DNA from 2 places in the Lysinibacillus irui genome. Region 1 is predicted to be linked to the other one. Evidence: riboswitches for the same ligand, from Rfam matches in the RefSeq annotation. Region 1 holds a riboswitch; the other holds the start of a gene.

What was found. A riboswitch is a leader RNA that binds a small molecule or an ion and turns the genes downstream of it on or off. The one in region 1 is predicted to bind preQ1.
Region 2: it holds a riboswitch for preQ1, as region 1 does, so the genes downstream of both, OU989_RS02190 (QueT transporter family protein) here and queF (preQ(1) synthase) in region 1, are expected to answer to the same signal.

The regions. Positions count from the first base shown of each region.
Region 1 covers NZ_CP113527.1:4,403,275-4,407,810, reverse strand. The annotation lists gene OU989_RS22225 (S8 family serine peptidase) at 1-1,318, opposite strand, end outside; PreQ1 riboswitch class I at 1,651-1,697, shown strand; gene queF (preQ(1) synthase) at 1,821-2,321, shown strand; gene queC (7-cyano-7-deazaguanine synthase QueC) at 2,426-3,085, shown strand; gene queD (6-carboxytetrahydropterin synthase QueD) at 3,089-3,559, shown strand; gene queE (7-carboxy-7-deazaguanine synthase QueE) at 3,552-4,280, shown strand; gene OU989_RS22200 (VUT family protein) at 4,328-4,536, shown strand, end outside.
Region 2 covers NZ_CP113527.1:448,447-452,982, forward strand. The annotation lists gene OU989_RS02180 (L-threonine 3-dehydrogenase) at 1-399, shown strand, start outside; gene trpB (tryptophan synthase subunit beta) at 517-1,680, opposite strand; T-box leader at 1,738-1,937, opposite strand; gene OU989_RS02190 (QueT transporter family protein) at 2,005-2,487, opposite strand; PreQ1 riboswitch class I at 2,494-2,538, opposite strand; gene OU989_RS02195 (ABC transporter substrate-binding protein) at 2,859-3,881, shown strand; gene OU989_RS02200 (ABC transporter permease) at 3,966-4,536, shown strand, end outside.

The DNA of each region.
Region 1 (4,536 bases):
CTAAATCCCTTCCAAAAGTTGTTCCCATTAATGGGAGCTGTTTTGTTAAGTTGTAGTCACCAACAGTAACATTCACTTCCCCGTTATACTTTGTTTCAGGATTTGTTGTGTTACCGACAGCAATTCCTAAACGAGCAGTTGCAGGCGTGCCCATTGTTCCGCGATTTGGGCCGGAGTTCCCTGTCGCAATTACTCCGATTGTTCCAGCCATCATTGCATTATTAATAGCAAATGAACCAGCATCCGTTTCAGAGTTAGCTCCCCCACCAAGAGAAAGGTTAATAACGTCCATTTTTTCTGTTACAGCGGTTTCAATTGCTTTAACAATACCAGATGTAGCTCCACTTCCATATGCACCAAGAACACGGTAAGCATAAAGGTCTACTTTTGGAGCAATTCCTTTAATACCAAATTTGTTTGCTCCGATTGCTGCAATGGTTCCAGCAACATGGGTACCGTGAGAAGTATAGAACGAGCTTCCTTTTTCATTAAATTCAGGTGTTCCGGCAGGACGCTCAGAAGGCAATGTTTCCGATGCATCGTCATCTGCTCGAGGCTTCGTGTAAGTTGATGAATTTGGAATAAAGTTTTTCCCCCCCTTGTAAATTCCAGCGAATTCAGGGTGATCTGCGTCAATACCAGTATCTAATACTGCTACTTTTATTCCTTGTCCTTCAATTCCTTCATTCCACAGCTGTTCGATCCCAAGGAAAGAAATACTTGTGTTCATTTGGGCCTCTAATTGATCTTCCTTAATAAGTTCCGATGATTTCATTGTATTATCTTCTGATGCGTAAACAATTGCATCAGGTTCGATTAATGTAATTCCTTCTATTGAAAGCAGTTTCGGGAGATCATTTGCTTTCACTGTTGCCGCAAAACCGTTTAAAACAGTATCAAATGTGTAGCCTTGAGTCATTTGAACATTTTTAGTAGCTAACTCTTTTTTTACTTTTGCTTGTTGAGCTTTTACATTTGAACGTACTTCATTTGCTCGCGCATTAGAGAACTTTTGGCCTTTCACCTGGCTCATTCCTTGCTCTAGTGCCACAGGCGTTTCAGATAAATGTACGATGACTGCAACTTCTTGATTGCCTGATACATTTTGTAAGCTTTCGTGAAGAGTTGGACCATCTTTAGACAAGCTTAGCTGTTCAGCGATGGCCGCCTTAAGTTGAAGTATACTTTCACTTTGACTATCCTGTTTAAATGGTTTAGATTCTTCAGCACTAGCGCTCGATAATGGAACCAATAGAAAAAGCACCATAACGAAAGCTATAATACTACTTAAAAACTTCATAAACGTAAACTTTTTCAAAACCCATTTCTCCCTCCACATTTAATTATCACACTAAACAGAAAAGTGTGATAATTCCAATTTATCACAGGAGTAGTAATTCGAATATCGGAATATTTGAATATACCAAAATATTGATAATAAGTATTAGTTTATCAATTATATTTTAATTCTATTTTCCTAGTAATGTAATTAAAAAATAGAACTTTAAAATGAGAAAGGACTTACAGAAATATATTCATTTTGTCAATTTAATTAGTAAAGCACAAATAAGAAAGATTTTTTTAAAATCTATTTGACGTTCTGTATTATTTTTTGTACGATATGGAAGAAAAGAATGTGCCCGGACTTGTACGGGAGAGGTTCATAGCTGATACCCTCTATAAAAAACTATGGAAACATGACATTATGCCATGTCCATATCGGACGTGGCTTTTTTATGTTTTTACTTATGTTTTAATAGAATGATTGGTAATGCCTCTCTTGAAAAGTGTTGGGAAACATTTTACAAGGAGGTTTTTTTATGTCTGGTCGAAGTCATGAAGAAGGACTAAAGGATTTAACATTGTTGGGTAACCAAGGTACACAATATTCATATGATTATGCACCTGAAGTTTTGGAGGCAGTAGATAATCTTCATTCCAATCGAGATTATTTCGTTAAGTTTAATTGTCCAGAGTTCACTAGTTTATGTCCGCTTACACATCAGCCTGATTTTGCAACGATGTATATCTCGTATATCCCTGATAAAAAAATTGTTGAGAGTAAATCACTAAAATTGTATTTATTCAGTTTTAGAAATCACGGAGATTTCCATGAGGATTGCGTTAATATCATTATGAATGATTTAATTACATTACTTGACCCAAGATATATAGAGGTTTGGGGGAAATTTACTCCACGAGGTGGTATCTCGATCGATCCATGGTGTAACTATGGGAAGCCAGGAACTAAATACGAAGAAATAGCCAATTATCGTTTAATGAACCACGATCTTAACCCAGAAAAAATTGATAATCGATAAGTGAAGCAAGAAAGAGGTTTTTAGCTACCCTCTTAAAAAAACTAAGAAGAAAGCAGCACTTTTTCTTAGAGTGCTGTTTTTTCGATATAAGGGAGTCTTTATGGATGAAGAAGGAAAAAGCGATTGTTGTATTTAGTGGAGGTCAGGACAGCACAACATGTTTGTTCTGGGCAAAAGAACGTTTTAAAGAGATTGAGGCAGTAACTTTTGATTATGGTCAAAGGCATCTTCTGGAAATTGAATGTGCGAAGGTGATAACAAAGGAGCTTGGTGTCAAGCATCACATTCTGGATATGACACTCCTGAATCAGCTTGCCCCGAATGCATTGACACGACAAGACATAGAGGTGAAGGACGGAGAAAATGGTGAGCTTCCATCGACTTTTGTGCCTGGTCGAAATCTACTTTTTCTTTCATTTGCTGGTGTTTTAGCGAGCCAAGTGGGAGCAAAGCATATTGTAACGGGTGTGTGTGAAACAGACTTTAGCGGATATCCGGATTGCCGAGATATTTTTATTAAATCCTTGAATGTAACGTTAAATTTATCTATGAATGATTCTTTTGTCATTGATACACCGTTGATGTGGCTGAATAAGGCACAGACTTGGGAGCTTGCTGATCAGCTTGGGGCGCTTGAGTTTGTTCGAGAAAGAACGTTAACTTGCTATAACGGTGTCATAGCAGATGGCTGTGGTGAATGCCCAGCGTGTAACCTGCGAAAAAAAGGGCTTGATGAGTATTTGAGTTATAGGAAGGAGTTTTAAGACATGTCAGATTATAAAATCGTCGAGAGGCTCCAAAAAATAGATGAGGATATTCAAAGAAATCAATTGAAATACCATGCAAAGCGTGTTCTCGTAAGCAAAGAATTTACCTTCGATGCTGCTCATCATTTACATCATTATGAGGGGAAATGTAAAAATCTGCACGGTCATACCTATCGTGTCATATTAGGACTGAGTGGCTACACAGATGAACGTGGTTTGATGATTGATTTTGGCGATATAAAAGAGATATGGAAACAAAAAATAGAGATTCATTTGGATCACCGTTATTTAAATGAAACACTTCCACCTATGAATACGACGGCAGAGAACATTGTTGTTTGGATTTACGAAAAGCTGACTGAGGCCTTGCTTGATGAAAGATATAACGGTGCGTGTGTAGAGTTTATCAGGCTTTACGAAACTCCTACAAGCTTTGCAGAAGCAAGACGGGAGTGGATGGAAGTTGAATAAAGTACCTATTATCGAAATTTTTGGACCAACAATTCAAGGTGAGGGAATGGTAGTTGGCCAGAAGACGATGTTTGTAAGAACTGCAGGCTGTGATTATTCTTGTTCCTGGTGTGATTCATCATTTACGTGGGATGGTAGCGGAAAGCATCTTATTGTCCAAATGACAGCAGAAGAGATTTGGTCTGAATTAAAACGTCTTGGTGGCAGTGGATTTTCATTTGTTACGATTTCGGGCGGTAATCCTGCACTCTATCCATATTTGCAAGAGCTCATTGCAATTTTAAAAGAAAACAACATAAAGGTTAGTGTGGAAACGCAGGGAAGTAGATGGCAAAAATGGATGTATGAGATTGATGAGCTGACAATTTCACCAAAGCCACCTAGTTCTGGAATGACTACGGACTATTCGATGCTCTCAAATATCTTCGAAAAACTTAAAAATCGAAACAGTAATCACCATACATCCCTCAAAATAGTCGTTTTTAATCAAGAGGATTACGACTATGCTAAACAAATTCATCATCGTTATCCAACGATTCCTTTTTATCTCCAAGTTGGTAACGATGATCTTACGTCGATTGATAATTCACGAATAGCTATCCATTTATTAGATAAATATCATGAGCTCATTGATCGAGTAATAAAGGATGAAGAATTAAGAGATGTCAAAGTACTACCGCAGTTACATGCTCTTGTTTGGGGGAATAAAAGAGGTGTATAGGGGTGCCATTACAATAATGTCTTGAAATTGATTTGAGGAGTAATAGGATGAGAATACTATTTTATTTATTATCTATTGTCGTTGCTAATGTGGTAACGGCAGCATTTGCGCCGTTACATTTTGGTATGTTTATCGTGCCAATGGGGACGCTTTTAATTGGAGCGACTTTTATTTTTCGCGATCTTGTGCAAAATAAATATGGTAGAGCAAAGACATATATAGTTATTATTACAGCTTTAATTTTATCAGCAGTAGT
Region 2 (4,536 bases), 490 kb from region 1:
ATTTTCTATGAAGCGATCGAACAGGGCAAGTATACATCTTATATCCAAGAGGGTACGTTTATGGATATGATGTACATGCCAGATGCTTTACAAGCTATTGTAGATTTGATGGAGGCAGATGGTAATAAGCTAGTTCATCGTAATGCTTTTAATATTACAGCAATGAGCTTTGAACCGTCGCAAATTGCAGCTGAAATCAAGAAACACTTACCGAATTTCACAATGGACTATCAGGTGGACCCAGTGCGTCAGGCTATAGCAGATAGCTGGCCAAACTCTTTAAATATAGAAGCAGCCCAAAAAGAATGGGGCTTTAAAGCAGAGTATGATTTAGCTAAAATGACAGTTGATATGTTAGAAAAACTGAAAATTAAGCTGCATAAAAAGGCAATTTCATAATAGTGTAAGCTACAGTGTTTTAGAGGTAAATCCTAATGGCAAATAATATTACAGAAATTTACTAAAATAAAGTAAAAAGAGCGATGTCCCAAAAAGGGAGATCGCTCTTTTACAATACTATTTTGTTAACATATGGAAAACTTGTTCAACGTCTTTATCACCACGACCTGAGATATTAATAATAATGCTTTCCTCAGATGGTAAAGTTGGTGCTAATTTTAGAGCATATGCAACTGCATGTGAACTTTCAAGGGCAGGAATAATACCTTCGACCTTTGAAAGTACTTGAAACGCCTCTAGAACTTCTTCGTTTGTAACAGTTACATACTCCGCACGGCCAATTGTTTTCAAATGACTATGTTCTGGACCTGCTCCAGGGTAATCTAGACCAGCTGCAATTGAATATGTTGGTAGGGGATTTCCTTCATCATCTTGTAACACTAAACATTTGAAGCCATGTAGCTCCCCAGGCGTCCCTTCGTTTAATGTAGCAGCTTGATCGGGTTCGATTCCAATAAGACGAACGCTTTCATCTGCAATATAATCAGCAAATGCTCCAATGGCATTACTACCACCGCCGACACAGGCAAGGACGGCTGTTGGAAGCTTTCCTTCCTTTGCTAAAATTTGCTCACGACTTTCACGGCTAATGACAGATTGAAAATGTTTAACCATTGAAGGGAAAGGATGTGGTCCAACTGCTGAGCCTAATAAATAGAATGTTGTTTCATAGTTTTCTACTAAATCAGCGAACGCTTCATCAACAGCATCTTTTAAGCGACCTTGCCCTTTATCAACAGCTACTACTTTCGCACCAAGAAGCTCCATACGAAATACATTTAATGCCTGACGTTTTGTATCCTCCAAGCCCATATAAATGGTGCAATCAATCCCGAACATGGCACAAGCAGTTGCCGTTGCTACACCATGTTGTCCAGCGCCTGTTTCGGCAATAACGCGATTTGCTCCCATACGTTTAGCTAGTAAAATCTGGCCTAATACATTATTGATTTTATGTGAGCCTGTATGGTTAAGATCTTCACGTTTTAAATAAATTTTTGCGCCACCTAATTGCTTTGTTAAATTTTCTGCAAAGTAAAGAGGGGATTTACGTCCAACGTATTCACGGAAATAGTAATCCAATTCTTTCTTAAAGTCTTCATCATCTTTATACTTTTGGAAATTCTCGTCTAAAATAGTTAAGACATTTTGAAGCTCCTCTGGAACAAAGCTTCCTCCAAATTCACCAAAATAACCTTTTTTCTCTACTACTGTACTCATCTTTACTCGACTCCTCTATACTATTTTTCCATAAAAAAAAGCCACTCCAATCCTCATAAAAAGGACGAGTAACCGTGGTGCCACCTTGATTCGCATTTTTGCGCGCTCTTCTACTCCGATAACGGGGAGTGGGTCGGCCTTACATTTGGATAAGGCTGCTCTGAAGTCCATTCACAAGTACATACTACTGGTTTGCACCTACCACCAGCTCTCTTGAAGTTACAGTGCTTGCTACTACTCTTCTTCCTTGCATTTATTAGAAAGAATTGTAGAATATTTTCAGAATAGTGTCAAGAAAAAAAGACGAATCCTAAGACTCGTCTGTTAAATCAAATTTTTAAAGTGAAGACGTTTATTTAGTCCATACATAATAGGTGCACCAACTGCTAACACAACAAACTCACCAGCAGCCACTGTTAGCCAAGTCCAGAAGAATGGAAGCTCTAAGGCTAAGTTTAGTTCAAAGGCAATGATAAACATAGTGCATGTAAATAAAAATGTATTAATAATTAAACGTGCCCAAATATTTTTGACAAATTTACAGATTAAAATGAACAGTCCAAGTGTGATCATAGAATGACCAACACCAAACACTAAATCGTAAATGCCAAGTGGTGAAAAAAGATTGGAGATCAATACTCCAATAATGATCCCTACGGCAAAGCGTGGATTAAAGGCCACTAGATGGTTAAAAATCTCGGATACGCGGAACTGTACTTCTGTAAAACCAAATGGTGCAACAAGCATTGTCACAGCAATATATAAAGCTGCAATAATACCACTTGCTGCTAAAAATTTTATCTTCATATTCATTTCTCCTTAGTTTTTTTTCGTGGGATGGTTACGAACCACGGTGCTTTCACACAAGTAAACATTTTATTATAGATATCTAGTAGAAGTCAAATGTCAGACTTTGTCCACAATGACCTAGCGTCGCAAAATTGTCATAAATATTTTTTACTATGTTAAAAAAGAAAACGAATAACTAAAACAGCGTAGTTTAGCGGTTTAAAGCGCCAAATTGAATGATTAGCTAAAATATTTTGTTAAATTTAAAAGTCAGAACATTCATAATGTTGTTGACGAGGCTCAATAATAACGATAATATAGCGATACATTCACACTTTGTTTGGATAAAGTGCGATAGATATTTTAGTTATTAATCGGGGGGATTATTTGTGAAGGGCAATGTAAAAAAGCTGTCATTCCTTCTATTTGGATTAGTGTTACTTCTTGCTGCCTGTGGTAGTGGTGGTTCTAGTTCAACGGATTCAAAAGGGAATGAATCAAACAACGCAAGTGAGAGCGGAAATGCAGATGATAAAACATATAAAATCGGCATTACTCAAATTGTTGAACATCCATCTTTAAATGCAGCAACAGAAGGCTTTAAAAAGGCAATTGAAGATGCTGGATTAAAAGTTGAATATGATTCACAAATTGCACAAGGAGATAACAGTCTTAACACAACGATTGCTAACAATCTAGTGAGTGCAAACGTAGATTTAATTTTTGCTAACTCTACACCTTCTGCTCAAGCAGCTGCTACAGCTACAAGTGATATTCCAATCATCTTCACTTCTGTAACAGATGCTGTTGGTGCACAGTTAATTGAATCAATGGAGAAACCAGGAAAAAATGTTACAGGTACAATCGATTTACATCCTGAAACGATTTCTAAAACAGTAGCATTTCTAAAAGAGCTTGGCGCAAAGAATGTGGGTATGGTCTACAATGCTGGTGAGCAAAACTCTGTAGCACAAGTTTCAGAAGTGAAAAAAGTTATGGGTGAGCAAGGCTTAACGGTTGTAGAAGCTTCGGCATCCACTTCAGCAGATGTGAAACAAGCAACAGAATCGTTAATTGGTAAAGTAGATGCTTTCTATATTATTACTGATAACACAGTGGTTTCTGCGTTAGAATCTGTTATTGATGTTGCTAACACAAATAAATTACCACTTATCGTAGGAGAGCTAGACTCTGTTGCACGAGGCGGTTTAGCTGCTTATGGTTTCGAATATTTTGATATTGGCTATGAAGCTGGACAAATGGCTGTGAAAATTTTAAAAGGTGAAGCTACACCTGCTGATACACCAGCACAATATCCACAAAATCTAAAACTACTAATCAATAAAAAGGTAGCGGATGATTTAGGAATTGAAATTAAAGATTCTTGGGGTGCAGAACTTCTAGAAAAGTAAAACGAAGCGGGGGAGAACTATCCCCGCTTTATCTTCATTTATAAGCGGTATAAATAAAAAAGAGATTTAGGAGATGATTCAACGATGTTTTTAGCATTATTTGGCGCAGTGGAGCAAGGAATCATCTATGCAATTATGGCACTTGGTGTATATTTAACATTTCGGGTGTTAGATTTTCCGGATTTAACGGTTGATGGAAGCTTTGTAACAGGGGCGGCAACTGCAGCAACAATGGTCTTGCTTGGCTACCACCCAATCTTAGCGACTTTAGTGGCAATTGTTGCTGGATTTATTGCTGGATGTATGACAGGAATTCTCCACACGAAAGGGAAGATTAATCCGCTATTATCAGGGATATTAATGATGATTGCATTGTACTCAATAAACCTACGTATTATGGGGTTTACTGCAGAAAATACGATAGGTCGCCCGAATATTCCACTGCTAAATTCAGAAACGATATTTTCAAAGTTTCAAACATTTTGGAGTAATTTAGGGATCGATGATGCTCTTAATAACCTATTAAAAGGCATGGGATTTCAGCATGTACCAGGTACATGGAGTGTGCTGATTGTCGTATTAATCATCACGATTTTAATTAAATTATTAGCAGACTGGTTCTTAAAGACTGAGGTAGGGCTTGCTATTCGAGCAA